3 regions of the Streptomyces sp. SYP-A7185 genome follow, and region 2 is predicted to be linked to each of the others. Evidence: riboswitches for the same ligand, from Rfam matches in the RefSeq annotation. Region 2 holds a riboswitch; each other region holds the start of a gene.
The links. Region 2 has a riboswitch for S-adenosylmethionine ahead of QBL25_RS37510 (putative leader peptide). Riboswitches for the same ligand answer to the same signal wherever they lie in the genome.
Positions count from the first base shown of each region.

Region 1 (10,120 bases), 5.5 Mb from region 2:
ATCGACCAGCTCGCGGCGTACATCGCCTCGCTGGGCGCGGGCCCGACCATCCCCACCGAGAAGCAGTACAGCCCGGACGGGGCGGACATCGCCAAGGGCGGCGAGCTGTTCCGCACCAACTGCGCGCAGTGCCACAACTTCACCGGTGAGGGCGGCGCGTTGACGAAGGGCAAGTTCGCTCCTTCGTTGGAGGATGTCTCCCCGAAGCACATCTACGAGGCCATGCAGACCGGCCCGCAGAACATGCCGTCCTTCCCCGACACGACGATGCCGGAGAAGAACAAGAAGGACATCATCGCGTACCTCGACGCGGTCAACGGCGAACAGACCGAGAGCCCTGGCGGTCTGAAGCTGGGTGGCCTGGGTCCGGTCAGTGAAGGCCTGTTCGGCTGGATCTTCGGTCTCGGCTCGCTGATCGCGGTCGCCGTGTGGGTCGCCGCTCGGACCGCAAAGGCCAAGAAGTCATGAGTAGCCAAGAGAAATCAGAAGAGAACCTGCCCAGCGCGCAGGAGACCGAGCACGGCTCGGTGGCTGTCGCGGACGAGAACCCGTTCGCCGACCCGGGGCTGCCGCCCCATGAGCACCGCGTCCAGGACATCGACGAGCGGGCCGCCAAGCGGTCCGAGCGCGCGATCGCCTTCCTGTTCACGCTCTCGATGCTCGCCACGATCGGCTTCATCGCCTCGTACGTGGCGTTCCCGGTCGACAAGCGCGTCTACATCTGGCCGATCGGCCACATCAGCGCGCTGAACTTCTCCCTGGGCATGACCCTGGGCGTGGCGCTCTTCTGCATCGGCGCGGGCGCGGTCCACTGGGCCCGCACCCTGATGTCCGACGTGGAGGTCGCCGACGACCGGCACCCCATCGAGGCGGAGCCCGAGGTCAAGGCCAAGGTCATGGCCGACTTCAAGGCCGGTGCCGCGGAGTCGCAGTTCGGCCGGCGCAAGCTGATCCGCAACACGATGTTCGGCGCGCTGGCCATGGTGCCGCTCTCCGGCGTCGTCCTGCTGCGTGACCTCGGTCCGCTGCCCGAGGACAAGCTGCGGCACACGCTGTGGTCCAAGGGCAAGCTGCTCGTGAACATGAACACGAACGAGCCGCTGCGGCCGTCGGACGTCCAGGTGGGCTCGCTGACCTTCGCCAAGCCCGAGGGCCTGGAGGAGCACGACCACGACTTCCAGAAGGAGATCGCCAAGGCGGCCCTGATGATCGTCCGCATCCAGCCGGACAACATCAAGGACAAGCAGGAACTCGAGTGGTCGCACGACGGCGTCGTCGCGTACTCGAAGATCTGCACGCACGTCGGCTGCCCGATCTCCCTGTACGAGCAGCAGACGCACCACGTCCTCTGCCCGTGCCACCAGTCCACCTTCGACCTCTCCGACGGTGCCCGAGTGATCTTCGGCCCGGCCGGTCACGCGCTGCCGCAGCTGCGCATCGGCGTGAACGAAGAGGGCTACCTCGAGGCGCTCGGCGACTTCGCCGAGCCCGTCGGTCCTGCTTTCTGGGAGCGCGGATGAGTACTCCGTCGAACGACAACCGCAAGAAGCAGGCACCCGCAGGTGAGCGGGTCGCCGATTGGGCCGACGGCCGCCTCGGGATCTACTCCCTGGCCAAGGCCAACATGCGCAAGATCTTCCCGGACCACTGGTCCTTCATGCTCGGTGAGATCTGCCTGTACAGCTTCATCATCATCATCCTCACGGGTGTGTACCTGACCCTGTTCTTCCACCCGTCGATGAACGAGGTGGAGTACCACGGCAGCTACATCCCGCTGCAGGGCCAGCTGATGTCCGAGGCGTTCAACTCGACCATGCACATCAGCTTCGACGTGCGCGGTGGTCTGCTCATCCGGCAGATCCACCACTGGGCGGCGCTGATCTTCCTCGCGGCGATGTTCGTGCACATGATGCGCGTCTTCTTCACGGGTGCCTTCCGCAAGCCCCGCGAGGTCAACTGGGTCTTCGGCTTCCTGCTGTTCGTCCTGGGCATGTTCACCGGCTTCACCGGTTACTCGCTCCCGGACGACCTGCTCTCCGGTACCGGTGTGCGCTTCATGCAGGGCGCCGTCCTGTCCGTGCCGATCGTGGGCACGTACCTGTCGATGTTCCTGTTCGGCGGGGAGTTCCCCGGCGGCGACTTCGTGGCCCGGTTCTACTCGGTGCACATCCTGCTGCTGCCGGGCATCATGCTCGGCCTCGTGGTGGCGCACCTGATCCTGGTCTTCTACCACAAGCACACGCAGTTCGCGGGCCCCGGCAAGACCAACAAGAACGTCGTCGGCATGCCGCTGCTGCCCGTCTACATGGCGAAGGCCGGAGGCTTCTTCTTCCTGGTCTTCGGTGTGATCGCGGCCATCTCGGCGATCGCCACGATCAACCCGATCTGGGCGCTCGGTCCCTACCGTCCGGACCAGGTGTCCACCGGAGCGCAGCCCGACTGGTACATGGGCTTCTCCGAGGGCCTGATCCGTGTCATGCCGGGCTGGGAGATCAACGCCTGGGGTCACACGCTCGTCCTGGGCGTGTTCATCCCGCTGGTCATCTTCCCGCTGGTCCTGGTCGCGATCGCGGTCTACCCGTTCATCGAGTCCTGGGTCACCGGGGACAAGCGCGAGCACCACATCCTGGACCGCCCGCGCAACGTCCCGACCCGTACGGCCTTCGGCGTCGCGTGGATCACCTGGTACTTCGTGCTGCTCGTCGGTGGTGGTAACGACCTCTGGGCCACGCACTTCCACCTGTCGATCAACTCGATCACCTGGTTCGTGCGCATCGCCTTCTTCGTGGCACCGGTCCTCGCCTTCATCGCCACCAAGCGGATCTGCCTGGGTCTGCAGCGGCGCGACAAGGACAAGGTCCTGCACGGCCGCGAGTCGGGCATCATCAAGCGCCTGCCGCACGGTGAGTTCATCGAGGTCCACGAGCCGCTCAACCGGGAGCAGCTGCACACGCTCACCGCGCACGAGCAGTACGCGCCGCTCGAGATCGGCCCCTCGGTCGACGAGAACGGCGTCGAGCGCAAGGTGTCCGGCACGCAGAAGCTCCGGGCCAAGCTGAGCAAGGGCTACTACGGGGAGGACAACCAGATCCCCAAGCCCACCACCGAGGAGTACAAGGAGATCACCAGCGGCCACGGCCACCACTGACCGATTGACCGACTGACAAGGTCGCCACGGCGAGAGCCCCGTCCCGCGCACGTTCAGTGCGTGGACGGGGCTCTTTGCCGTCCTTCGAGCTGGATAAGGTGTTCCTGTCCCATGTCTAGACGAACCCAGGAGCGGCAGATGAGCGCTGTGACCCCCGCAGGAGGCGACACCGCGGCGGCCCGTTCCTGGCCGAGTGTGCTGAACGGGCTGCTCGAGGGCCGTGACCAGAGCACGGAGGACACCGCCTGGGCCATGGACCGCATCATGCGCGGCGAGGCGACCGACGCGCAGATCGCCGGCTTCGTCGTCGCGCTGCGGGCCAAGGGCGAGACCGTGGAGGAGATCTCCGGCCTCGTCCGCACGATGTACGAACACGCCAACGTGATCGAGGTGCCGGGGCAGACCGTCGACATCGTCGGCACCGGCGGCGACGGCGCCAAGACCGTCAACATCTCCACGATGTCCGCGATCGTGGCCGCGGGCGCGGGCGCGAAGGTCGTCAAGCACGGCAACCGCGCGGCCTCCAGCGCCTCGGGCGCCTCCGACGTCCTGGAGAAGCTCGGGGTGAACCTGGAGCTGCCGCTGGACCGGGTCGTCGAGGTGGCCGAGGAAGCCGGGATCACCTTCTGCTTCGCCGTGAAGTTCCACCCCGCGCTGCGGCACGCGGGCGGGGCGCGCAGCCAGCTGGGCATCCGGACCGTGTTCAACGCGCTGGGTCCGCTCACCAACCCGGCCAAGGTGCGGGCCCAGGCGGTCGGCGTCGCCGACCCGCGGATGGCGCCGATCGTGGCCGGGGTCTTCGCCGAGCGCGGGAACTCCTCCCTCGTCTTCCGCGGCGACGACGGCCTGGACGAGCTGACGACCACGGCGACCTCCCGGGTCTGGGTCGTGCGCGACGGAGCCGTGCGCGAGGAGGCCTTCGACCCGCGGGACGTCGGCATCGACCTCGTTCCCGTGGAGGCCCTGCGCGGGGCCGACGCCTCGTACAACGCCGAGGTCGCGCGGCGGCTCCTGGACGGCGAGAAGGGCCCGGTGCGGGACGCCGTGCTGCTCAACACGGCGGCGGCCCTGGTGGCGCTCTCGCCGGGCGAGGGGACCCTCGTGGAGCAGATCGGCGCCGGTATCGGGCGGGCCGCGCAGGCCATCGACTCCGGGGCCGCGAAGAAGGCCCTTGAGCTGTGGGTGGCGGCCAGCAACCGCTGAATGTGGCGCACACCGCAGTCCGGATGCCGGACTGCGGTGGGCACCGGGAAGATCGTGTGGCAAGATGCTGCGCAGGTCATGAGTGACAGCGATTAGGCCCCGGCTCGCTGTCCGGCAACCCTCCGTCCGTGGCGGGGTGCCCCGGGTGAAGACCAGGCCGTGGACAGCAAGGTCCGTGGCAAGCGCGGACCCCTGCGAACCCTGGGGTCCTGGTCCTCAAGGGAGCAGTCTCGTGAGCAAGCGAATGCGATAGGGCTTCCGGCCCCCTTTCCGCACCCCCTTTTCTCTTCGTCACTGCAACGCCCTTCGTGCGCCCTTGCAGTGAACTCGCCTGCCTTCCCACGGGAGTTCGCCATGTCCGTCACCACCGCCGCCGCCGACCAGACCCTCTGTGCAACCCCGCTGCCCGTCCTCGGCCGTGACGTCACCGTGCCGCTCGTCACCGGCGGCGAGGTGACCTACGCGGCGCTCGACTACGCGGCGAGCGCCCCCGCCCTCCAGCGCGTGTGGGACGACGTGGCCGCGTACGCGCCGTACTACGGCAGCGTGCACCGCGGTGCCGGATACCTCTCGCAGCTCTCCACGGACCTCTTCGAGAACAGCCGGGTCACCGTCGCGGAGTTCCTCGGCTGCCGCGAGGACGACCAGGTCGTCTTCACCCGCTCGACCACCGACTCGCTGAACCTGCTGGCCGCCGCGCTGCCCGCCGACTGCCAGGTCTTCGTCTTCGAGACCGAGCACCACGCCTCGCTGCTGCCCTGGCGCGACGCCCGCGTGACCTACCTCAACGCCCCGCGCACCCCCGAGCAGGCCGTCGCCACCCTGGAGCGCGCCCTCGCCGACCGCGACCCCTACGGCCCGGCCCTGGTCTGCGTGACCGGCGCGTCGAACGTCACCGGCGAGCTGTGGCCGGTCAGGGAGCTCGCCGCCGCCGCCCACGCGCACGGCGCCCGCATCGTCCTGGACGCCGCGCAGCTCGCGCCGCACCACCCGGTCTCCATCAGCGAGCTGGACGTCGACTGGGTCGCCTTCTCCGGCCACAAGCTGTACGCGCCCTTCGGCTCGGGCGTCCTCGCGGGCCGCTCCGACTGGCTGAAGGAGGCCGAGCCGTACCTCGCGGGCGGCGGCGCCTCGCGCAAGGTGGCGCGGCGCCCCAAGGAAGCAGGCGGCGGCGTGGACGTCGAGTGGCACGACACCGCCGCGCGGCACGAGGCCGGCTCGCCGAACGTCATCGGCGTGTACTCCATCGCCTCCGCCTGCAAGGCGCTGACCGAGGCGGGCTTCGACTCGCTGGTGGCGCGTGAGCGCGAACTCATCGCGAAGGTCCGCGAGGGCCTCGCGGAGGTGCCCGCCGTGAAGGTGCTCTCGCTCTTCGGCGACGACGCGCCGCGCGTCGGCGTCATCTCCTTCGTCGTGGAGGGCTGGAACAGCTCGCACTTCGCCGCCGCGCTCTCCGCCGAGTACGGCATCGGCGTACGCGACGGCCTGTTCTGCGCCCACCCGCTGGTGCGCACCCTGCTCGGCAGCGACCCGCAGACCCAGGGCGAGTGCGGCGCCCCCGAGGCCGCGCCCGGCGAGAAGTCGCTGAACGCGATCCGCGTCAGCTTCGGCGCCGGCACCCCCGACGAGCACGTGGAGCGCTTCGTGCGCGCCGTCAAGGAGCTCGTGGCGGACGGCGCGCGCTGGAACTACCGCACCGAGGACGGGCGTTGCGTGCCGGACACCACCGCCTGAACCCGGGGCCGCCCCGGCAGGCGTGACCCCAGGACGATCATCCGCAGAGCGCGCTCGGTCGCGTCGGTGAGGAACTCGCCGCCCCGCCCGAGCGCCTCGGTGAGCGAGACCGGCGCGGGCAGGATCGCGCTGTAGGCGTCCACACCGATGGCCCGTACGTGGTGGGCGCCCTGGCCGATCGTGCCCGCGAGGACCAGGACCGGGCGGCCGGACCGCTTGGCGCGCCGGGCCACTTCGGCGGGGACCTTGCCGCGCGGGGTCTGGTGGTCCAGGGCGCCCTCGGCGGTGACGACGAGATCGGCGCGGGCCAGCCGCGCGTCCAGGTCCAGATGGCCGAGCAGGACGTCGAAGCGGGGCAGCAGCTGGGCGCCGAGCGCCGCGAGACCGGCTCCCAGGCCGCCGGACGCGCCCGTTCCGGGGCCGAGGGCCAGGTCCGAGGGGGCGCGCAGGTCGCGGGTCAGGACGTGCGCCCAGTGCTCCAGGGCCGCCGCGAGCTGCTCGACCTGTGCGGGAGTTGCGCCCTTCTGGGGGCCGAAGACGCGGGCGACGCCGCGCTCGCCGGTCAGGACGTTGAAGGGGTTGCAGGCGACCCGGATCTCGGTGTCCTTCAGGCGCGGGTCGAGGCCCGAGGGGTCGATGCGGCTCAGGCGGGTCAACTCCCTTCCTCCTTGCGGCAGTTCCCAGCCGTCGGCGTCCAGGAGCCGGGCGCCGAGCGCCTGGAGCGCGCCCGCGCCGCCGTCCGAGGTGCCCGAGTCGCCGCAGCCCACCAGGATCCGGCCGGCGCCGGCGTCCAGCGCGGCGCGGATCAGCTCGCCGACGCCGTACGTCGTCGTGGCGCCCGGGTCGCGCAGATCGCGCGGGACCAGCGAGAGCCCGGCGACGGCGGCCATCTCGACGACCGCCGTGCCGTCCGGCAGGAGGGCGAAGTGCGTGCCGATCCGCTGCCCGACGGGACCGGTGGCGGGCAGCGCGACCAGGCGGCCGCCGCCCGTGTGGGCCAGGGCGCGGGCGGTGCCCTCGCCGCCGTCCACCAGGGGGATCAGATCGGTCTCGGCGTGCGGGACGACCCGGCGTACTCCTTCGGCGATGGCCTCGGCCGCGGACCGCGCGGACAGGGACTCCTTGAAGCCGCTGGGGGCGATGGCGAAACGGGTCAGCATGGGGTCTCCAGTGCGGGCGGGATCAGGGCGGGATCAGCGGACGGGGACGCCGAGCAGCGGCCAGAGCGCCACGGCGAAGAGCAGGACGAGGGCGGCGGTCAGGGGCGCCAGGACCGCGGAGAGGCGCAGCAGGTCGCGCGGGGTGTAGGTGGGGGTGCCGGGGATGTCGGCGAAGAGCGTGACGGGCTTCGCGGAGGCGGGCAGGGTGTGGCAGAACCCGGCGGCCGCCGTGGAGGCCAGGGCCGCCGCGACCGGGTTGACGCCCGCGCCGACCGCCGCCGCGACGACGAGGGGGACCAGGACGGAGGAGCGGGCCGAGCGGGACTGGAGGACCAGGTGCGCGGCCGTGCTGACCGTCACCACCACGGCCAGGAAGAGCCAGGGCGAAACCTCCAGCGGGACCCCGCCCACCAGCCACTTCGCCGCCCCCGACTCGGCGAGCGCGACCCCCATCGCCATCGTCGCGGCCATGAAGAGGAGCAGCGACCACGGCACCGTCCGCAGCGCGTCCTTCAGGCGTACGGTGCCCAGGGCGGGGGAGGAGGCCACGACCGCGCCGATCAGCGCGACCACGGCGGGCGGCACCTGGTGCAGGGGTTCGCTGCACCACAGGGCGACGACCGTGGCCAGCAGGAGGGCGCAGCGGGTCTCGCCCGGCTCCCAGGCTCCGGTGACCGGCTGCTCGCTGTGCTCCTGGAGCTGCTCGACGGTGATGTGGACCGGGCCCTCGCGGTCGGCGCGCCGGGTGGTCGTCAGGAGGACGGCCTCCGCGGCCAGATGGGACGAGGCGACGGCGAGCGGCAGGCCGAGCAGCAGCCACTGCGTGAAGCCGATCCGCTCCCCGGTGGCCTCCCACAGCACCGACACGGTGATCAGATGCGCGCCCGCGCCGATCAGGGTCGCGACCGCGGAGAGCAGGATGACGGTCGGGAACAGCAGCGCGAGCATCACCACAAGCCGCCTCCGGTCGGAGAGGACCTTGGCGAGCGCGAGGAAGACCGGAAGCGCGAGCGCGGCCCGGCCCGAGGTGGCCGGCACCGCGAAGGCCGTCACGACCAGGGCGGCCGTCGTCAGATGCGTCAACTGCCGTACGCTGCGCGCCCCGCTGACGAGGAAGGCCGCCGCCCGGCCCGCCAGACCGCTGCGGGCCACCGCGGCGGCGAGCACGAAGGCGCAGATCAGCAGCCAGACCGTCTCGTCACCGAGGGTCCCGAAGAGCGTGTCGCTGCTGATCACGCCGGTCGCGGTGAGCGCGAGTCCGGCGCCGAGCGCGATGTACGTGTCGTCGATCGGCGTCGCGATCCACGCGCAGGTCGCCAGGGCGAACACGGCGAGGGTGATCCGCGCGTCGCCGCTCAGGCCGGGGAAGTTGCCCGGCACCACGAGCAGCGCGCACAGGCTCAGCGCGGCGCAGAGGGTGAGGGCCAGGCGGGGATTCAGGGTCACGCTTCGAGCCTCGGCCCCGGCCGTGAGTCCTCAATGAGGCGTGGATGAAAGGAAATTCACCCACGGTCCCGGCGCCCGGCTCCCGGCGCCCGCGCTCAGCTCGGCAGGCGGTAGCCCATCCCGCGTACGGTCTCCACCCGCTGGGCGCCCAGCTTCTTGCGCAGCGCCCGCACGTACACGTCCACGATGTTGGACCCGGGGTCGAAGTCGTACCCCCACACGTGCGACAGGATCTGCTCCCGGGAGAGCACCTGGCCCGGATGGCGCAGGAAGAGTTCGAGGAGCACGAACTCACGTGCCGTCAGATCCACCGTCCGCTCGCCCGACCGTGCCCGGCGCGTGCGCAGATCCAGGGTCAGGTCCCCGCCGCGCAGCACCGTCACCTCCGGGGCCCCGGCCGCCGTGCGCAGCCTCAGGCGCACCCGCGCGAGCAGCTCCTCGAAGCGGAACGGCTTGGTCATCCAGTCGTCGGCGCCGCCTTCGAGGCCCGCCACGGTGTCCCGGACCGAGTCGCGCGCGGTCAGCACGATGACCGGGGTGCTCACGCGGGCCTCGCGCAGCTGCCGCAGGACCGTGAAGCCGTCCTTGCCGGGCAGTCCGATGTCCAGGACGACCAGGTCGAAGCCGCCGGTCAGGGCGTAGTCGTAGGCGGCGTCGCCGTCCCCGACGACGCTGGTGGTGAAGCCGTTGGCGCGCAGGCCCTTCTCGACGAAGGAGGCGATGCGCTCCTCGTCCTCGACGATGAGAATCCGGTTCATGGCAGTCCTGGTTCCTGTTCTCGCGGTGCTTCTCGCTGTCCTTCTCGCTGTCCTTCTCGCGGTACTTCTCGCAGTACGAGCACGAAGGTGGCGCCGCCGCCTTGAGTGGGGCGCAGTTCGACCCGGCCGCCGTGTCCTTCGGCGATCGCCCGCACGATGGCGAGGCCGAGTCCGGCGCCGGTGGCGCGGGCGCCGCGCCGTGCGGTGCCGCGCCGGAACCGCTCGAAGATCACCGCCGCGTCCCGCTCCTGGACGCCGGGTCCGCTGTCGGCGACGTACAGCTCGATCCGGTCCGCGCCGGCGCGTGAGCCGATGCCGATGCGCTGGCCGGGGACGGTGTGCTGGACGGCGTTCTGGGCGAGCTGCACCATCGCCTGGGTGATGCGCTGCGGGTCCAGCGTCGCCTCGCCCTCGGCCACTTCGGCGAGCCGCCAGTCGCGGTCGCCGAGCGCCCGCGCCTTGACGAAGACGTCCGCGGTCAGCTCGGCGAGCTGCACCGGTTCCGGAGCGACGAAGTCGGGGCGCTCGGACTTGGCGAGCAGGAGGAGGTCCTCGACGATGCGGCTCATCCGGTCGAGCTCCTCCATCACGATCCGGACGGTCTCCTCGCGCTCGCCCGGATCGTCGCCCATCAGTTCCAGATGGCCGCGCACGATGGTGATGGGCGTGCG
Region 1 is NZ_CP122310.1:3,058,631-3,068,750, reverse strand. Features, by position in the region: gene QBL25_RS13520 (c-type cytochrome) at 1-468, shown strand, start outside; gene QBL25_RS13515 (Rieske 2Fe-2S domain-containing protein) at 465-1,520, shown strand; gene QBL25_RS13510 (cytochrome b) at 1,517-3,148, shown strand; gene trpD (anthranilate phosphoribosyltransferase) at 3,287-4,351, shown strand; SAM riboswitch class IV at 4,426-4,542, shown strand; gene QBL25_RS13500 (aminotransferase class V-fold PLP-dependent enzyme) at 4,706-6,085, shown strand; gene QBL25_RS13495 (glycerate kinase) at 6,040-7,245, opposite strand; gene QBL25_RS13490 (SLC13 family permease) at 7,279-8,691, opposite strand; gene QBL25_RS13485 (response regulator transcription factor) at 8,787-9,449, opposite strand; gene QBL25_RS13480 (ATP-binding protein) at 9,446-10,120, opposite strand, start outside.
Region 1: another riboswitch for S-adenosylmethionine. It lies ahead of QBL25_RS13500 (aminotransferase class V-fold PLP-dependent enzyme); the one in region 2 lies ahead of QBL25_RS37510 (putative leader peptide).

Region 2 (10,120 bases):
CTGATCTACACCGACCTGGCGATGATGGCCGGGGTGGCGTCCGTCTGCGAGCAGTGCGAGGGGGAGCGGTTCACGGCCGAGGTCCTCACCTACCGGCTGCGCGGCAAGAACATCAGCGAGGTCCTCGGCATGGCGGTCGCCGAGGCACACGACTTCTTCCCCACGGGCCAGGCCCACACCATCCTCGGCCGCCTCAGCGACGTGGGACTGGGCTATCTGCGGCTGGGCCAGCCGCTCAACACGCTCTCCGGCGGCGAGCGCCAGCGCCTCAAGCTCGCCATCCACATGGCCGAGAAGTCCTCGACGTACGTCCTGGACGAGCCGACGACCGGACTGCACCTGGCCGACGTGGACAAGCTGCTCGCGCTGCTCGACCGGCTCGTCGACGACGGCAACTCCGTGGTCGTCATCGAGCACCACCAAGCGGTGATGGCACACGCCGACTGGATCATCGACCTGGGCCCCGGCGGCGGTCACGACGGCGGCCGGGTGGTGTTCACGGGCACGCCCGCGTCCCTGGTGGCCGAGGGTGACACGGTGACGGCGCGGCATCTGCGGGAGTACGTGGCCGGCTGAGCCCGGATCGGGGCACAAGCCGATCGTGCTCGGCCGCTTCGGCCGCGTAGGGTGCGTGAATGAGCATGCTGGATGACGCCCGCGCGGGCATGAACCCCGAGATCCGGCCGCAGGACGACCTGTTCGGCCACGTCAACGGTCACTGGCTGGAGCACGAGCCGATCCCCGAGGATCGCTCCAGCTGGGGCCCCTTCGTACAGCTGGTCGACACGGCCGAGGAACAAGTCAAGGTGATCATCCAGGAGCTGGCGTCGGCCACGACGGCCGGCGCCGCCCCGGATGACGCGCACAAGATCGCCACGCTGTACGCCTCCTTCATGGACGAGGAGACGATCGCCGCGCGCGGCCTGGCCCCCGCGCAACCCCTGATCGACGAGGTCGCCGGGCTGCGCGACACCCGGGAGCTCGCGGCGTTCCTCGGCCGCTTCGAGCGGATCGGCGGCTCCGGCCTTTTTGGCTCCTACATCGACTCGGACGACCGCGACTCCGACCGCTACCTCTTCAACGTCCTCCAGGGCGGGCTCGGCCTGCCCGACGAGTCGTACTACCGCGAAGAGAAGTTCGCCGAGATCCGCGAGAAGTACCTCGCCCACCTCACCGAGCTGCTCACGCTCGGGCGGCACGGCGCGCCCGCCGAGGCCGCGCAGACCGTCCTCGACCTGGAGACCCGGCTCGCCGCCGGCCACTGGGAGCGGGCCGAGACGCGTGACGTGCAGAAGACCTACAACCTCCTCACCCTGCACGAACTGATCACCCTGGCCCCGCACTTCGACTGGCGTGCCTTCGCCGAAGGCCTCGGCGGCTCCGAGGCCACCATCGCCGAGACCTGCGTCCGCCAGCCGTCCTACCTCCGCCACCTGTCCGCGACGCTCGACGAGGTGCCGATCGAGCAGTGGCGCGACTGGGCGCTGGTGCGGGTCCTGCGCGCCAGCGCGCCGTACCTCACGGACCCGTTCGTGCGGAACAACTTCGAGTTCTACGGCCGCACCCTCAACGGCACGCCCGAGCTGCGCGCCCGGTGGAAGCGGGCGGTCGCCTTCGTCGAGGGCGCCATCGGTGAGGCCGTCGGCAAGGAGTACGTGGCGCGGCACTTCCCGCCGAGCTCCAAGGCGATGATGGACGACCTCGTCGGCAATCTCCTGGAGGCCTACCGCCAGTCGATCGCCCGCCTGGACTGGATGACGGACGAGACGAAGGAGCGCGCGTACGAGAAGCTCGCCACGTTCCGTCCCAAGATCGGCTACCCCGACACCTTCCGGGACTACTCGGCTCTCCGGGTCTCCGCCGACGACCTGCTCGGCAACGCGCACGCGGCGGCCGCCTTCGAGTCCGACCGCCAGCTCGCCAAGATCGGCGCTCCGGTCGACCGCGACGAGTGGTTCATGCTGCCGCAGACGGTCAACGCGTACTACAACCCGGGCACCAACGAGATCTGCTTCCCCGCGGGCATCCTCCAGAAGCCGTTCTTCTCGCCCGACGCCGACCCGGCCGAGAACTACGGCGGCATCGGCTCGGTCATCGGCCACGAGATCGGCCACGGCTTCGACGACCAGGGCGCGCAGTACGACGGCGCGGGCAACCTCAACGACTGGTGGACCGCGGCCGACAAGACCGCGTTCGAGGCGAAGTCGAAGGCGCTGGTCAAGCAGTACGACGCGTTCTCGCCCCGCAATCTGCCCGGCGAGTTCGTCAACGGATCGCTGACGGTGGGCGAGAACATCGGCGACCTGGGCGGCCTGACCATCGGGCACACGGCGTACAAGATCGCGCTCGACGGGGCCCCGATGCCGGAGAGCGAGGGCACGACCGGCTCCCAGCGGCTCTTCATGAACTGGGCGTACTGCTGGCGCACCAAGCGCCGCAAGGAGCAGGAGCAGCAGTACCTCACCATCGACCCGCACTCGCCGCCGGAGTTCCGCGCGAACATCGTCCGCAACCTCGACGAGTTCCACGAGGCGTTCGGGACGACGGAGGGCGACGGGCTGTGGCTGGACCCGGCGGAGCGCGTCAGGATCTGGTGACCTGAGCCCACGGGGGCGGTCGCGGCGCCTCGCCGCGGCCGCCCCCGATCCCGTGCCGCCGTCAGGACGCCGCCCGGTGGTCCGCCTCGCCGATGCGGGGATGGTTGGCGCGGAAGGACGGGTGGTCGTGCAGGCGCCGTACGTAGGCCCGCACGTCGGGGTGGGCGGCCGTGGTGCCCGGCGGCTCGTGGACGAGGCGGGCCCACAAGTCCACGTCCGCCGCGGTGAGTTCATCGCCCACGAGGTAGGCGCGAAAGGCCAGGCGGCGGTTGAGGTGCTCCAGCGTCGCGGGGGTCAGGGGCGCCGCGAGCTGGTCGTGCCAGGCGTCGATCCGGGCCGCGAGGGACGACGGGCGCAGCTGGAGCGGCAGGCCCTCGCCGTGGGCGGCGAGACGGCAGGCCAGGTCGCGCACGATGTCGGGCGTGTGATTGCTGACGACGTGCCCGCTCCACCGGTCGCACAGGGCGGGGACGGTCAGCGGCCCGTCGAAGTGGTGCTCGGTGGCCTCGTAGTAGCCGTGCAGGCCCTCCAGCGTCGCCGAGGCGGTGTCCGGCGACAGGAGCGTCGTGGTGACCGCGTCCCGGAGCCCGAGCAGATCGAGCGTGATCGCGACCCGCAGGGAGCGCGGACATCCGGCCGACAGATACAGGTGATAGCGGTGGGGCGCGGGATAGAAGCCACCGGCCAGGTCGGCGCCGATCCGGCTGCGGATCGCCGGGGGACAGCCGGGCGGCGAGCCCGCGTCGTCGCACGAGGCGTGGGAGTCCGTGAGGGAGGCGTGGTGGCGGCGGTGTGACGTGACCTCGGGCATGACTCTCCAGACAGGGGAAGGGGTGCCACCGGCGCCGGGCGCCGGTGGCACGGTGGGGGAGAGGGGGATGCAGGGCGGCAGTGGCCCGCACCGGTGGCGCCCCGCGTCAGGGGCGTCGTTTCCGCGTGGACGCGGCGCGCCCGAGCCCGGTCACGTGGACGTGCGGCGCCCGCGTCACGTGGACGCGGCGCCTGTGCCTCGCGTGGACCTGGAGCGTCCGCGTCGCGTGGACGTCAGGCGGCTGGGACCGACGCGCTGCACACCCGCAGCAGATCGATGTGCAGCCGCCTGGTCAGGACGCGCGGGCGGGGCCTGGGCATGGACAGGGGAGGTCGCCGGGTGCTGTTCCGCTCACCGACCGCCCTGGACATGTGCACCAGCCCTGCCGTCGAGGCCCGTCCTACCCCGGGCCGCGCTTGCCCCGCCGCCACGGCGGGACCCGGTCGTCACCCGGGGCACCCCGTCGCGGAGGAAGGGTTGCCTGTCAGCGGGCCGGGGCCGAAGACCCGCTCGGGCAGGGACCCTGCCGGGCGGGCGCTGACAATCGTGACCGTCCCGGGAAGTCTGGGTCCGCTGCTCCCCCGCCGTCAAGAAGGCCTCCGGGAAACTCCGTGCGCGCAAGCGGAACAGAAGGCGCGGCCCGCCCGTTGACCCTGACGGAGACCGGCCGCGGGAGACGTGCGGAGCTGTGAGCGCGGCCATGATCCACGGGCATTGCGCGCGGCCACGACCTCACGTAACGTCCGAGCAGGTTACGAGCGTCAGCGTCAAGCCCTGGCTTGCTGACCGGCAACCCTCCCTCGCGGCGGGGTGCTCCAGGTGCGGACCGGGCGGTTCCCGACCAGGGTTCCGCAAGCGCGAGACCGGCGAGGCCTGTGGCCCGCCGGACCGGAAGGGCGGAGGTGACGGACGTGCCCCTGGTGCCGCCCGTGCCTGCCCCGCGCGTCCTGGTGATCGCCCCGAGCCACCAGGTCCATCTGTACTCCCGGCCGCACATCGACCTCCAGCGCGTCGCCGGCGCGCTCTGTCGTTCCTGACCCGTCACCCCGCCGCCGCACCCTCGCAGCCGAGGGGCCGGTGTTCTCGTACGGTCGATCAGGAAGGCACTCCTTCGTGTCGTCATCACCTTCGCCCTCATCCCCCCTGCCCTCCTCCGCTCCCACCGCCGCGCTGCACCTCGCCGTCGCGCTCGACGGCGCGGGCTGGCACCCGGCCGCCTGGCGCGAACCGGTCTCCCGCCCCACGGAGTTGCTCACCGCCCCCTACTGGGCCGACCTGGTCACCGAGGCCGAGCACGGCCTGCTCGACTTCGTGACGATCGAGGACGGACTCGGGCTCCAGTCCTCGCACTTCACCGAACCCGACGGACGCACCGACCAGGTCCGCGGGCGGCTCGACGCCGTCCTCATCGCCTCCCGCGTCGCCCCGCTGACCAGCCACATCGGCCTGGTGCCGACGGTGGTGACCACGCACACGGAGCCCTTCCACATATCCAAGGCGATCGCCACGCTCGACTACGTGAGCACGGGCCGCGCGGGCGTGCGCGTCCAGGTGTCGGCGCGCCGCAACGAAGCCGCGCACTTCGGGCGCCGCACGTTTCCCGCCCTGGACGGCGTCGAGGACCTCGGCAGGCCGGACGTACGGGAGTTGACCTACGACCTCTTCGACGAGGCCTCCGACTACGCCGAAGCCGTGCGCCGCCTCTGGGACAGCTGGGAGGACGACGCGGAGATCCGCGACGTCGCCACCGGCCGCTTCATCGACCGCGACAAGCTGCACTACATCGACTTCGAGGGCAAGCACTTCAGCGTCAAGGGCCCCTCGATCACGCCCCGCCCGCCGCAGGGCCGGCCCGTGGTCAGCGCCCTCGCCCACGAGACCCCCACCGACGCGCCCTTCCGGCTCCTCGGCCGCTCCGCCGACGTCGGCTACGTGACCCCGCGCGACACCGCGCACGCGCGCGCCATCGTCACGGCGGTCCGCGGCGAACAGGACGCGGCCGGACGCGCCGACGAACCCCTGCACCTCTTCGGCGATCTGGTGGTGTTCCTCGACGACGACCCGGCCGCCGCCGCGGCCCGCCGCGAGCGCCTGGACACCCTCGCCGGTCACCCGTACACCAGCGACGCCCGCGTCTTCACGGGGACGCCCACGCAACTGGCCGACCTGCTCCAGGAGTTGCAGCAGGGCGGACTCACCGGCTTCCGGCTGCGCCCCGCCGTCCTCGGCCACGACCTGCCGGCCATCACCCGGGGCCTGGTGCCCGAACTCCAGCGGCGCGGCGCCTTCCGGCGCACGTACGAGGCCGACACCCTGCGCGGGCTCCTCGGCCTTGCCCGCCCCGCCAGCCGCTACGCCGCCACCGTCTGAGCCGGAAGGGAATCCCTCATGAGCAAGTCACCGAACCCGGCAGAGCGCACGAACCGGGCGAGCGAACCGGGCAAGCCGCTCAAGCAGATCCACCTCGCGGCACACTTCCCCGGCGTCAACAACACCACCGTGTGGAGCGACCCCGAGGCCGGCAGCCACATCGAGTTCAGCTCCTTCGCGCACTTCGCGCGGACCGCCGAGCGCGCCAAGTTCGACTTCCTGTTCCTCGCCGAGGGGCTGCGGCTGCGCGAACAGGGCGGGAAGATCTATGACCTGGACGTCGTCGGACGGCCCGACACCTTCGCCGTCCTCACCGCGCTGGCCGCCGTCACCGAACGCCTCGGTCTGACCGGCACCATCAACTCCACCTTCAACGAGCCCTACGAAGTGGCCCGCCAGTTCGCCAGCCTCGACCACCTCTCGGCCGGACGCGCCGCGTGGAACGTCGTGACCTCCTGGGACGCCTTCACCGGCGAGAACTTCCGGCGCGGCGGATTCCTGCCGCAGGAGGAGCGCTACTCCAGAGCCAAGGAGTTCCTCGCCACGGCGGGGGAGCTGTTCGACTCCTGGCGCGGGGACGAGATCGTCGCCGACCAGGACAGCGGCACCTTCCTGCGCGACGCGCAGGCGGGGGCCTTCGTCCACCAGGGGCAGCACTTCGACATCCAGGGGCAGTTCAACGTCCCGCGCAGCCCCCAGGGGCGACCGGTCATCTTCCAGGCCGGGGACTCCGAAGAGGGACGGGAGTTCGCGGCGGCCGGCGCTGACGCGATCTTCAGCCGGTACAGCACGCTCAAGGAAGGCCAGGAGTTCTACACCGACGTCAAGGGCCGCCTCGCCCGCCACGGCCGCACCCACGACCAGCTGCTCATCCTGCCCGCCGCGACCTTCGTCCTCGGGGACACGGACGCCGAGGCGGAGGAGCTCTCCCGGCAGGTGCGGCGCCTCCAGGTCAGCGGCGCCACCGCGATCAAGCACCTGGAGTTCGTCTGGAACCGTGACCTCTCCGCGTACGACCCGGAGGGCCCGCTGCCCGACATCGACCCGGACCTGGGCGAGCACACCGTGGCCCGTGGCCGGGCCCAAGTGCGGATGTACCGCGACCCGTTGGCCACCGCCCGGGAGTGGCGCGAGCTCGCCGCGGCCAACAAGTGGTCCATCCGCGACCTCGTCATCGAGACCGGCAACCGCCAGTCCTTCGTCGGCTCCCCGGCCACCGTCGCCGAGGCGATCAACTCCTTCGTCCAGGCCGACGCCTCCGACGGCTTCATCCTCGTCCCGCACATCACCCCCGGCGGCCTCGACGCCTTCGCCGACACCGTGGTCCCGCTGCTCCAGGAGCGCGGCGTCTTCCGCACGGAGTACGAGGGCACCACCCTGCGCGACCACCTGGGCCTGGCCCACCCCGACGCGGACCGGAGCCTGTCCGCGCCCGCGTCCGTACCCACGCCGGAGCCCGAACCCGTGCCCGCGTCGGCCGGCCACTGAGGAGGACCACAGACATGTCAGCCATCCCTCTCGGCGTCCTCGACCTGGTCCCGGTCTCGTCCGGCTCCACCGCCGCCGAAGCACTGCACCACTCCATCGACCTCGCCCGGCAGACCGAGCGGTTCGGCTACGCCCGCTACTGGTTCGCCGAGCACCACCTCAACCCGGGCGTGGCGGGCACCTCACCGGCGGTCGTGCTCGCCCTGACCGCCGCCGCGACCTCCACGATCCGACTCGGTGCGGGCGCCGTCCAGCTCGGCCACCGCACCGCGCTCTCCACGGTCGAGGAGTTCGGCCTCATCGACGCCTTGCACCCCGGCCGCCTCGACCTGGGCCTGGGCCGCTCCGGCGGCAAGCCGCCCGGGACGCCCGCCGCCGCACCGCCCACCACGACGCCCGTCGTCGACGGCCGCGCCCCCAACGGCCTGCGGATCCCGGCGCGGTTCTCCTACGAGCATCTGCTCGGCTCGCCCCGCGTCGCCCTCCAGCGCAAGCTGCTCCAGCAGCCGCACGCCCAGGCGCAGGACTATGGGGAGCAGGTCGACGACATCCTCGCGCTGCTCGCCGGAACGTACCGGTCCGACGACGGCGTCGAGGCGCATGTCGTGCCCGGCGAGGGCGCCGACATCCAGGTGTGGATCCTGGGCAGCAGCGGCGGCCAGAGCGCGGACGTGGCGGGCCGCAACGGCCTGCCCTTCGCCGCGAACTACCACGTCAGCCCGGGCACGGTGCTCGAAGCCGCGGAGGGTTACCGCGCCGCCTTCAAGCCCTCCGACGTACTCGACGAGCCGTACGTCAGCGTCTCCGCCGACGTCGTCGTGGCCGAGGACGACGCGACCGCGCGTGAACTCGCCGCGGGCTACGGCCCCTGGGTCCGCAGCATCCGTACGGCCGAGGGCGCCATCCAGTTCCCCACCCCGGCCGAGGCGCGGCGGCACGTCTGGACCGAGGCGGACCGGGCCCTGGTCGAGGACCGCACCGAGACCCAGTTCATCGGCTCCCCGGGGCGCGTGGCGGACCTCCTGGAGCAGCTCCAGGAGGCCACCGGGGCCGACGAACTGCTCGTCACGACGATCACCCACGGCCACGCCGACCGGGTGCGCTCCTACGAGCTGCTCGCCGAGGAGTGGCGGCGCAGGTGACCGGTCCGGTCCGTCCGCCGGGGCGAGGACGCCCCCGGCGGACGGGCAGGGGCGGCGGGGATCAGGCGATGGGCCAGCAGTTGTAGGCGTTGTAGTTGGTGCCGTTGCAGCCGAACCACTTGCCGTAGAGGCAGGGGCCGATGTCGTGCCAGGTGCCGTGACAGCAGGCCAGGCAGGTGAAGCCCCCGTATCCGTCGCTCACGCAGGCCGAACTGCCGTCCACGCACTGGGCCTGGGCCCGGGGTGTGGCATCGGGCGGCGTGCCCTGCGGGGAGACGCCCCAGGTGAGGGGAGCGGTCGCCGGGCCGTGGGCGCCCGGGGCCCGTACGCCTGGGGGCTGTGCTGCCGGGCCGAAGGGCCGGGGGTGCTGGGGGTGCTGGGGTGCCCGTGGCTGGGCCTGCGGGCCCGGCGGAGGGGGCTGGGTGTGCGCCGGGCTTGCGCACGGTGAGGGCGCGGGGGTGGCGGCGGCCCGCGCGTAGTGGGCGAGCAGTGCGGCCAGTACCGCGTGTTCGGGGGAGTCGGACTCCTTGAGGGTGAGCTGGACGAGGCTGTGCGTGTGGTCGTCGCAGGGGACCTGGCGCAGCAGCTCCACCCGGTCGATGAGTCCGGCGGGGATGGTCGTCCAGTCCTGGCACGTCGTACCGGGAGCGAACCGGAGGCTGTCCGCGCCGTCTTCGGACTTCTTGACCATCCCGACGAGCGCGGGTTGCTCGCGGACCGTGTCCGACGCGAGTGCCTGAAGGAATTCCGTACCGCTGAACGACCTGGTCATGGGTCTCCTCTCGGCGCGCCAAGGGGGGCGCCAGTCGATGACACGAGAGTCGCGCGGTCGCCGGGAGCGGCACAACAGAGGCGGAGGTGATCAATCCGGATAGGTGAACTCGGCCTGTACGCGGGGGCGTTGAGCGGTCGGCGCGCGCCGGGCGGAAGATCCCGCGCACCGTCGCGTGTCGTCGTCGTGTCGTCAGCGGGCGGCGCCCGGCCCGCCCCGGCCGCCGAGCACGATCGTGCGGGCGATGTCCAGGGTGAGCCGCTGCCAGGGGTCCTGGGGGTCACGGGAGGTGATGTCCCGGACGCGCCGCAGGCGGTAGCGCACGGACTGCGGGTGGAGGTGGAGTTCGCGGGCCGCGGCGTTGGCGGAGCCGGTGTCGATGTACGCGGTGAGGGCCTCCAGGAGGTGGCTCTGACCGGCGTCGACGAGGGGGCCGAGGACGATGCGGCCGATCTGGTCGGGGCTCACCACGGGATGGCCCGCGAGCAGCGCCAGGACGTGCGCGTCGGCGTCGGTCAGGACCCGCTCGGGGCGATGGGCGTGCGGGGGAGCGGCGTCCAGGGCGCCCGCGGCCAGCCGGTGGGCGACCGCGACGCGGTCCAGGCTCTCGCCCGAGATCACGCAGCCGCGCCAGGCGTGCCCGCGCAGGACGTCCGGTACGGCGTCGGCGCGGGCGGCGGGCAGGAGCAGGACCGCGCGCGAGCCGTGGGTGGTGGCGAGGGAGGTCGGGGCGGGCGGCGCTGGGGCCGGGGGCACCGGAGCGGGGGACGTCGGCGCGGGAAGCGCTGATGCCCGGGAGGCCGAAGTCCGGGAGGCCGAAGGCCGGGACACCGGCGCCCGGGAGGCCGCCGTGCCGGATGTGCCCCGGGCTCCGCCGCCGAGCGCCGCGAGCAGGGCGTTCGCCGCGGTCAGCGAGATGTCGGAGGTGCCCCCTTCGGGC
Region 2 is NZ_CP122310.1:8,559,206-8,569,325, forward strand. Features, by position in the region: gene QBL25_RS37495 (ATP-binding cassette domain-containing protein) at 1-576, shown strand, start outside; gene QBL25_RS37500 (M13 family metallopeptidase) at 636-2,597, shown strand; gene QBL25_RS37505 (cell envelope biogenesis protein OmpA) at 2,659-3,408, opposite strand; SAM riboswitch class IV at 3,816-3,960, opposite strand; SAM riboswitch class IV at 4,159-4,272, shown strand; gene QBL25_RS37510 (putative leader peptide) at 4,311-4,445, shown strand; gene QBL25_RS37515 (LLM class flavin-dependent oxidoreductase) at 4,522-5,778, shown strand; gene QBL25_RS37520 (NtaA/DmoA family FMN-dependent monooxygenase) at 5,797-7,266, shown strand; gene QBL25_RS37525 (LLM class flavin-dependent oxidoreductase) at 7,281-8,408, shown strand; gene QBL25_RS37530 (hypothetical protein) at 8,470-9,180, opposite strand; gene QBL25_RS37535 (PucR family transcriptional regulator) at 9,373-10,120, opposite strand, start outside.

Region 3 (10,120 bases), 4.0 Mb from region 2:
GCTCAAGGAGGGCGCCCGAGACGGCCTCGACGGCCTTCTCGATGCCACGCTTGAGGGCCATCGGGTTGGCACCGGCGGCTACGTTGCGAAGGCCCTCGCGGACCAGCGCCTGGGCCAGGACGGTCGCGGTCGTCGTGCCGTCACCGGCGACGTCGTCCGTCTTCTTCGCGACCTCCTTGACCAGCTCGGCGCCGATCTTCTCGTACGGGTCCTCGAGCTCGATCTCCTTGGCGATGGAGACACCGTCGTTGGTGATCGTGGGGGCGCCCCACTTCTTCTCGAGGACGACGTTGCGACCCTTGGGGCCCAGGGTCACCTTGACGGCGTCGGCGAGCTGGTTCATGCCGCGCTCGAGGCCGCGCCGTGCCTCCTCGTCGAACGCGATGATCTTGGCCATGTGAAGTGGTCCTCCCGGACAGGGGTGGCATGCATCCGGATCGCGTCAGCGCCCGCGACGGACGGCCTGCAAGCCTTGTGGTTCCTTGCCCCACCCGGCCTGCGGGCCTCACCGACCCGATCCAAGTTCTGTCACTCTCACTCGGAGAGTGCTAAGCCCAATGATTAGCACTCGACCCCTGCGAGTGCAAGCGCCTCTCACGGATCCCCGACGCACGAGGGGGCGCACGCACAGGGGCGCGCGGGAGGGGTTCCGGCAGGGACGCACGGGGAACGCACGGGGAACGCATCGAGGGGCCCGTACCCCTTGCCGGGATACGGGCCCCTCGTCACTCGCTAAGTCACTGGCCGATCGCGCCGAGATCAAACGGCGAGCTTGACCATGTCCGCCTGCGGACCCTTCTGGCCCTGCGAGATCTCGAACTCAACTCGCTGACCTTCTTCAAGGGTGCGGTAGCCGTCCATCTGGATCGCGCTGTAGTGGACGAATACATCCGCACCACCGTCGACCGCGATGAAGCCGTACCCCTTCTCCGCGTTGAACCACTTGACGGTGCCCTGAGCCATGCCTAACTCCCCTATTACTGGCCCTTGCACGGACCCGCACTTCGCGGACCCGGGTCAGACCTCACCCCCCCAATGGGTTGTGGAGGCGTGCGCCGGAACGCGTCGACCGCGGCTGAATGTATCTGTCCAACTGCCCTCTGCAACAGGTCAATCGGACGAGAATTCTGGGCACGCCTGATCGGAAATATGCGAAGAATTCGCCGGAGTTCAGGGCAAGTCGGGCCAGACAAATGCCACGGGAAGGGCAAATGGGCAGTGCACTTTGGCTACTTCTTGTCGCCCTCGGGGCGACTTCGTATATGCGCTCGGCACAAACGGGGAAGCTCGTTTCCCAACTGTACCGCGCTCAACCACATGGAATTGCCCCCTCCGCTTCTCTCGCGGAGGGGGCAATGTCCATTACACAGGGTATTTCTTTAAAGAATCAACCACCCGCGACGGCGGGGATGATCGAGATCCCGGCGCCGTCCGGCGTGGCCGTCTCCAGGCCCTGCTCGAAGCGGACGTCGTCGTCGTTCACGTAGACGTTCACGAAGCGCCGCAGCTTGCCCTGGTCGTCCAGGACACGGGCCGCGATACCGGCGTGCTTGGCCTCCAGGTCGGCGATGACCTCGGAGAGGGTCGCCCCCTCGGCGGCGACCTCGGACTGCCCGCCGGTGTAGGTGCGCAGGATGGTGGGGATTCGGACGTTGACGCTCATGGGGTTCACCTCTTGATGCGGGGAGGAAGCGCCCCTGCAAGGGGCGCGGGGAACTGCGCGACCAGCCACAACGGCCCGCAGGCAGCGAACAAGGTCAGTCGGCGAGCCCGGCGGCGCGGAACGCCTCAAGGCTGGGCCGAATGGTCGCGGTGGCCTGCGAAGTCTCAGCGACGGCGTCAAGCGTCTTGAGGCCGTCACCCGTGTTCAACACAACCGTGGTGAGCGTGGGGTCGATGAGCCCCGCCTCGATCAGCTTCTTCGTGACGCCGACCGTCACACCGCCGGCGGTCTCCGCGAAGATCCCCTCGGTCCGGGCGAGCAGCTTGATCGCGTCGACGACCTGCTCGTCGTTCACGTCCTCCACCGCACCGCCGGTGCGCCGCGCGATGTCGAGCACGTACGGCCCGTCGGCGGGGTTGCCGATGGCGAGCGACTTGGCGATGGTGTTCGGCTTCTGGGGACGCACGACGTCGTGTCCGGCCTTGAAGGCGGCGGACACCGGCGAGCAGCCCTCGGCCTGCGCACCGAAGATCTTGTAGGGCTTGTCCTCGACCAGACCGAGCTGGATGAGCTCCTTGAGGCCCTTGTCGATCTTCGTGAGCTGGGACCCCGACGCGATCGGGATGACCAGCTGGTCGGGAAGGACCCACCCCAGCTGCTCGCAGATCTCGTACGCGAGGGTCTTGGAGCCCTCGCCGTAGTACGGCCGCAGGTTCACGTTCACGAAGCCCCAGCCCTCGCCCAGCGGGTCGCCGATGAGCTCGGAGCAGAAGCGGTTCACGTCGTCGTAGTTGCCCTCGATGCCGACGAGCTCGCCGCCGTAGACCGCGGCCATGACGACCTTGCCCTGCTCCAGGTCGTGCGGGATGAACACGCAGGAGCGGAAGCCGGCGCGGGCCGCGGCGGCACCGACGGCGCCCGCGAGGTTGCCGGTGGAGGAGCAGGAGAGGGTGGTGAAGCCGAACGCGCGCGCCGCCTCGATGGCCTGCGCGACGACACGGTCCTTGAAGGAGTGCGTCGGGTTTCCGGAGTCGTCCTTGACGAACAGCTTGCCCTGGTCGACGCCGAGCTCGCGCGCGAGGTTGTCGGCCTTGACGAGCTTGGTCCAACCGGGGTTGATGTTGGGCTTGTCCGCGACGTCCGCCGGGACGGGCAGCAGGGGCGCGTAGCGCCAGATGTTGTCGGGGCCGGACTCGATCTGCTTCCGGAGCGCCTCGGGGTCACCGGTCGGCAGGTCGTACGCCACTTCGAGCGGGCCGAAACAGGCCTGGCAGGCGAAGATCGGGCCGAGGGCGTAGAGCTCGCCGCACTCGCGGCAAGAGAGGCCCGACGCGGGGCCGAGGTCCACGGAACCCGTGGTGGAGGGGGTGGTGTCGTTCGATGCGACGGTCTGCGCAGCCATGGAGGCGAGGCCCTTTCTCCTCATCTTCCTCGCGACGCATCTCGCCGCGAGACGGAATTGGCACCTTCCCCACCGAGACCTCGCGTGCGCGGTCGGCGGGATGGTTGCCGGGGCTTCAACGGGCCGTATCCCTCTGCCCCTCTGGATGAGCGGTATGGCGCCGGGCTTCGGGGCCCGGGGCATTTGTGACGCGCCGACCCCCGACATGCGATGGTCATCCGCGTTGTTCAAGACTGTAACCGACGGCCTGGACCCTTGAGATAGTCGTCCGCACCGCGAGATGGATCACATGTAGGCCACACACAGGAGGAGCCACCCGTGCTGGAAGAGGCCGAGCGCTGGCTGACCAGGCGTTCCTGGTCCGTTGCCGACCGTCCGCTCAGCGCACTCCTCGACGCCAAACGGGCGTCGGGAGCCTCGGTGAGCGTCGTCCTGCCCGCGCTCGACGAGGAGGGGACGGTCGGTGAGATCGTCGCGGAGATCCGCCGCGCGCTCATCGAGAAGGCGCCTCTGGTCGACGAGCTCGTGGTGGTCGACTCCGGCTCGCGGGACCGCACGGCCGAGGTCGCCCGGGAGGCGGGCGCGCGGGTCGTGCACCGCGACGCGATCCTGCCGCGCATCCCGGCCGTGCCCGGCAAGGGCGAGGTCCTGTGGCGCTCGCTCCTGGTGACCGGCGGCGACATCGTGGCGTTCGTCGACGCGGACCTGAAGGAGTTCTCGGCGGACTTCGTCACCGGGATCGTGGGCCCCCTCCTGACCGAGCCGGACGTGGACTTCGTGAAGGCGATGTACGACCGCCCGCTGGCCGGTACGGCGGGGCAGGGCGGCCGGGTCACCGAGCTGATGGCGCGCCCGCTGCTCAACATGCACTGGCCCCAGCTGGCCGGGTTCGTCCAGCCGCTGGGCGGGGAGTACGCGGCGCGCAGGTCCCTCCTGGAGCGGCTGCCGTTCCCCGTCGGGTACGGGGTGGAGCTGGGCCTGCTGGTGGACGCGCTGCACACCGTGGGCCTGGACGCGCTCGCGCAGGTCGACGTGGGCGTGCGCAAGCACCGGCACCAGGACGGGCAGGCCCTGGGCAGGATGGCGGCGGCGATCTACCGGACCGCGCAGCTGCGGCTCGCGCGCGGCCATCTCGTACGCCCCGAGCTGACCCAGTTCGAACGGGGCGAGCACGGGTTCGAACCGCGGACCCATTCGGTGGACACGGAGGAGCGTCCGCCGATGGGCGGGATCGCGGAGTACACGGCTCGCCGCGTGGCGTAACCACCCCGAACCGTGCATTTTGTCTACATTCCCCACTTATGTGGGTCAGACAGGTAATGGGAAGCGCGCGACGCGTCGGTGCCGTGGCCACGGCGACGGCCACCCTCGCGGCAGGGGCGCTCGGCGCGGCCACCGCGCCCGCCGCCGCGGACGTGGTCGAGCCCTTCGCCAAGCGCTACGACGAATCGCTGTACGGCGACTTCAAGACCATCGGCAACACGGTCATGGGCTGCCCGACGACGCCCGCGAGCATGGCGGCGCGCTGCGCCACCGCCGCGGACGGCGAGGGCAAGGACAACAACAACACCTTTGTCATGCAGCGGATCAACGCCGCGGGCATGGACGACCGGTACGGGTCGAGCACCGGCCAGGTCGCGATCCCGCCCGGCGCGAAGGTCGCCTACGCCCGGCTCTTCTTCGGCGGCAACGACGGCACGTACAAGGGACCGAGCGGCGCGCAGCTCAAGCGCTGCGACATCTCCGGTGCCGACGTGCGGCCCTCCCCCGGCCAGCCGCTCGACACGGTGCCCGCCGTCAGCGTGGCGGGCGCCACCCCCGTGCAGGTGGACCCGACCGACCTGGTCAGGGACCCCGCGTCCACCAACGGCCCGCACTACTACACCGGAGAGGCCGACGTCACCGACCTCTTCGGCGGGGTGACCGGCACCGGAAGCCCCGTCCCGGTCGCGGTCGGCGACATCTGGGCGCCCACCGGCAAGGGCTGCGTCGCGGGCTGGTCCCTCACGGTCGTCTACAAGTACGACGCGCCCGACGAGGAGCACGCCCCCGACCGCCGCAACGTATACGTCTACGGCGGCCACGTCCTCCAGCGCTCCACCTCGCCCGCCACCAGCGTCAAGGTGGACGGCTTCTACCGCACCGACGGCAAGCCGCGCGCCAGCGTCACCGCGTACGAAGGCGACTGGAACACCCCCGGCGACCGGTTCGCGGTCGGCGGCCAGAACATCACCGAGACGCACACGGGCAACACCAACAACTTCTTCATCAGCGAGGACGACGGCGCCCTCGCCCCGAAGATGCGCAACAACCTCTCCATCGACGCCAAGGAGTTCGACGTCACGGGCAGCGGCACGCGCGCGCCCGCCGCCGAACCGATCCCCGTCGGGGCGACCTCCACCACGCTGAGCTTCTCCACCAAGGGCGACACCTACGTCCCCTCGGCCCTCGCGCTCTCCGTCCCCGTCCCCGACCTGGAGGTGACGAAGACCGCGAGCCCCAAGAAGATCAAGCCGGGCGACACCCTGACCTACACGGTCAAGGCGAAGAACAGCAGCAAGCTGGACTACCCGAACGCCAAGTTCAGCGACGACCTGAGCGACAACCTCGACGACGCGACGTACGGCGAGGACGCGAAGGCGAGCACCGGCGAGGTCTCGTACACCAAGCCGAAGATCAGCTGGACCGGCGACATCCCGGCCGGGCGGACCGCGACGGTGACGTACTCGGTGAAGGTCCACGACCCGGTCACCGGTGACGGCAAGCTGCTCAACGACGTCGACGTCGAGTCCCCGCGCTCCAACTGCGACGCGGGCAGCACCGACCCCCGCTGCGGCGCGGCGCCCGTCATCGAGCGCAGGCAGCCGCCGGTCAAGGTCAGCAACGTGCCCGCGCGGCGCACCGCTCCGCCGTGCAGCGAGGTCAAGAACACCATCACCGTCAAGAACCCCTCGCCCAGCACCCGCACCGGGGCCACCGCGTCCTGGCAGGCGACCCCCGGCTCCGAGCCGGTGGCCAGCAGCGGCACGGTCACCAAGAAGGGCGGGCGGTACGTCTGGAAGGGCGACGTCCGGCCCCACGGCAAGGTCACCGTCACCCAGCGGCTCAAGCTGTCCTGCAAGGCCGGCACGGTCCGGGTGATCACCGTGACGATGCCCGGCAGCAACTGCCCCCGGGCCGTGCGGGGCGGCGACGACCCGTGCACCTCGGCGATCCTGGCCCGGCGGGTGCAGGCACGGCCCGCCCCGCAGGACCAGCAGGCCGCGCCCGTGAGCCGCGACGGCACGCCGGGGCAACTGGCCGACACGGGAAGCGACTCGGACACCATGCTGTACGCCGGTCTGGCGATCTCCCTGTGCGCCCTGGGCGTCCTGGCGGTGGCGGCGGCGCGGAGCAGGCGCGACTAGGCCGCTGACGATCGACAGGTCACCGGTGGTCCGCGGCCGGTGACCGAACGCGTACGGCCGGGCCCGCCGGGGTCCGGCCGTACGTTTGAGTACCGCCCTCAGGGGCTAGGTTTCGCCACATGGTCTCCGAGCACTCCTCCGCCCAGATCCTCGTCGCGTCCAACCGCGGCCCCGTCACCTACACCCTTGAGGACAGCGGTGAACTGACGGCCAAGCGCGGCGGGGGCGGGCTTGTCTCCGGGCTCAGCGCGATCGGCGGGTCCGAGGGGGGCGAGCGGGCCCTGTGGGTGTGCGCGGCGCTGGGCGAGGGCGACCGCGAGGCCGTGCGGCGCGGGGTCGGCGAGCCGGGCGTGCGGATGCTGGACATCGACGCGGGTTCGCACGAGGGCGTGCACGCCGAGGCGTACAACGGCATCGCGAACTCGGTCCTGTGGTTCGTCCACCACATGCTGTACCAGACCCCGCTGGAACCGGCCTTCGGCCCGGAGTTCCGGGCGCAGTGGGCGTCGTACGAGACCTACAACCGGGCCTTCGCCGAGGCGCTCGCGGAGAGCGCGGGCGCGGACGCGGCGGTCCTGGTGCAGGACTACCACCTGGCGCTGGTGCCGGGCATGCTGCGCGAGCTCCGCCCCGACCTGCGCATCGGCCACTTCTCGCACACGCCGTGGGCCCCGGTGGACTACTTCCGGATGCTGCCGGACGACGTGGCGGAGCAGCTCCTGCGCGGCATCCTCGGCGCGGACCGGGCGGCGTTCCTGACGGGACGCTGGGCGGACGCGTTCACGGAGTGCTGCGTGGCCGTCCTGGGCGGTACGTCCGGTACGCGCATCGGGGTGCACGGCCTCGGGGCGGACGCGGACTTCCTGCGGGATCGCTCGCGGCAGGACGACGTGGAGGAGCGCCTGGTCGCGCTGCGGGAGCAGATCGGCGGCTCCGGCGACCGCAAGGTGATCGTCCGCGTGGACCGCACGGAGCTGTCGAAGAACATCGTCCGGGGGCTCCTCGCCTACCGCGAACTCCTGGAGACCCGCCCCGAGTGGCGCGAGCGCGTGGTGCACGTCGCCTTCGCCTACCCCTCCCGGCAGGACCTCGCGGTGTACCGCGACTACACGGCCGAGGTGCAGCGGGTCGCCGACGAGATCAACTCCCGCTTCGGCACGGAGGGCTGGACCCCGGTCGTGCTCCACGTGAAGGACGACTTCGCGCGCTCCCTCGCCGCGTACCGCCTGGCGGACGTGGCCCTGGTGAACCCCATCCGGGACGGCATGAACCTGGTCGCCAAGGAGGTCCCGGTGGTCTCGGACGAGGGCTGCGCGCTGGTCCTGTCCCGGGAGGCGGGGGCGTACGAGGAGCTGGGCGAGGACGCGGTGGTGGTGAACCCGTACGACGTGACGGCCACCGCGCAGGCCCTGCACACGGCCCTGACGATGCCGCCGGGCGAGCGCTCGGAACGGACCAAGCGCCTGGCGGCGGCGGCCACGGCCCTGCCCCCCGCCCAGTGGTTCCTCTCCCAGCTGCACGCGCTGGGCACCGCGGGCGGCGGTCAGCGGAGTTGAGCCGCCACGGCGCCCAGTAGTTCCACCACGCCCTGCGGGCCGTCCACCACCAGGTCGGCCCGCTCGGCCAGTTCATTGACCTCCGCGCTGCCGCTGCACACGAGCAGGCCCCGGACCTGGTCCGAGCGGAGTTTCTCCACGGCCGCGAAGGCGGGCAGGTCGCCCAGGTCGTCGCCCGCGTACAGGACGGTCTCGGCGCCCACCTCGCGCACGTAGTCGGCCAGGGCCACGCCCTTGTCCATGCCCGGCGGGCGCAACTCCAGGACCAGGCGGCCCGGTTCGACGATCAGGCCGTGGCGGGACGCCAGCTCGGCGAGGGGTTCGCGCAGCGCGTCGAAGGCGGCCTGCGGGTCGGCGGCACGGCGGGTGTGGACCGCGACCGCGCGGCCCTTCTCCTCTGTCCACGTGCCGCGCCAGGCGCCGATCGTGTCCAGGAAGCCCGGCAGCTCCGCGCGCACGGACGCCACCCCCGGGTGCGGCTCGGCCGCGTGCACGGTGGAGGAGACGGCGTCCCAGCGCTCGGCGCCGTAGTGCCCGAGCACCACGAGGTGTTCGAGGCCGGGGACGCCCGCGAGGCCGCCGTAGCGCACCGCGACGCCCGCCGGGCGGCCGGTGACGACCGCGACGGAGCACACCTTCGGCGCGAGCGCGGCGAGCGCGGGGACGGCGCCGGGGTGGGCGCGGGCCTGCTCGGGGTCGGGCACGATCGGGGCGAGCGTGCCGTCGAAGTCGAGCGCGATCACGGCCTTCTCGGGCCGTGCCAGGAGCGCGGCGAGCCCCTCGCGCCCCGCGGGGGTCACGGGCTCGGGCAGCTCGGGAGAGTACTCAAGGTCACCCATGGGCCCGACCCTACGCTCAACGCTCGCCGCGCCGGGACTCCCTGACCCGCCGGAGCCGGTTGACGGTGACCGGATCGTGCGCGAGGGCGCGGGGATCGTCGAGCAAAGCGTTCAGGAGCTGGTAGTAGCGCACCGGCACCAGGCCCAGCTGCTCGCGCACGGCCCGCTCCTTGGCGCCGGGTCCCGTGACCCAGTCCCGGCGCTCCAGGGCGAGGATCGCGCGGTCGCGCTCGGACAGGCCGGTGTCGGGGAACAGGTCGCCGCCCCTCGGCCCGTCGTCCCTCGCGTCGTCGTCCGGTGCATCGGTCATGCCGGCCACGCTATTCCGAGTTCTCCTCGGTGGCCGCCTTGGTCTGGATCTGGGTGAGGATCGACGCCGGATTGCCGTTCGTGTCCACGGCCTTGCCGATGTACTTCTTCACCTGGACCGAGACCTGCGCCCAGGACGTCTTGCCGACGGGGTACAGCTGCGAGGTGGGCAGCTCTTCCAGGAACTCGGCGAGCGCCTTGTCGCCCTTGTTGTCGGTCATCTGCTCGGCGGCGGAGTTCGTCACCGGCAGCAGGTCGTACTCGCGCGAGAAGTCCAGGACGTTCTCGGTGCTGTAGGTGAAGTCGAGGAACTTGCCGATCTCCTCGCGGTTCCCGCGCTGCTTGAAGGCCATCATCCAGTCGGCGACACCCATCGTGGCCTGGGTGTGGCCGTTCACCCCGGGCATCGGCACCATGCCGTACTTCACGCCCTTCTTCGCCGCCATCTGCATCAGCGTGGGGTGGCCGTTGAGCATGCCCACGTCGCCGCGCGTGAAGGCGGCGAAGGCCTCGGCGCGGTCGAGCTTGGCGGGCGGCGTGGGGCCCGTCAGCCCCTTGCCGACCAGCTCGTCCTTCAGCCAGGTGAAGGTCTTCACGTTCTGCGTGGAGTCGATGTCGTACGTGCCGACGTTGTCGGTGTAGCCGCCGCCCCCGCTGAGCAGCCACTGCATCGTCTCGGCCTGCGCCTCTTCCTTGCCGAGCGGCAGGGCGTAGGGGATCTTCACGCCGCGCGCCTTGAGCGTCTTGGCGGCGGCCGCGAGGTCGGTCCAGCTCTGCGGCGGGGTGAGGCCGGCGTCCTTGAAGATCTTCTGGTTGTAGAAGAGCAGGCGCGTGGAGGAGGCGAACGGCATGCCGTACTGGACGCGCTTGACCTCGCCCGCCTCGGAGAGGGGGGCCATGAAGTCGGCCTGGGTGGAGATCGAGACCAGGTCCTCGGTGCGGTA
Region 3 is NZ_CP122310.1:4,550,277-4,560,396, forward strand. Features, by position in the region: gene groL (chaperonin GroEL) at 1-397, opposite strand, end outside; gene QBL25_RS19805 (cold-shock protein) at 760-963, opposite strand; gene QBL25_RS19810 (MoaD/ThiS family protein) at 1,388-1,663, opposite strand; gene thrC (threonine synthase) at 1,758-3,065, opposite strand; SAM riboswitch class I at 3,083-3,217, opposite strand; gene QBL25_RS19820 (glucosyl-3-phosphoglycerate synthase) at 3,384-4,328, shown strand; gene QBL25_RS19825 (hypothetical protein) at 4,412-6,472, shown strand; gene QBL25_RS19830 (trehalose-6-phosphate synthase) at 6,592-8,028, shown strand; gene otsB (trehalose-phosphatase) at 8,016-8,867, opposite strand; gene QBL25_RS19840 (DUF3263 domain-containing protein) at 8,884-9,177, opposite strand; gene QBL25_RS19845 (ABC transporter substrate-binding protein) at 9,188-10,120, opposite strand, start outside.
Region 3: another riboswitch for S-adenosylmethionine. It lies ahead of thrC (threonine synthase); the one in region 2 lies ahead of QBL25_RS37510 (putative leader peptide).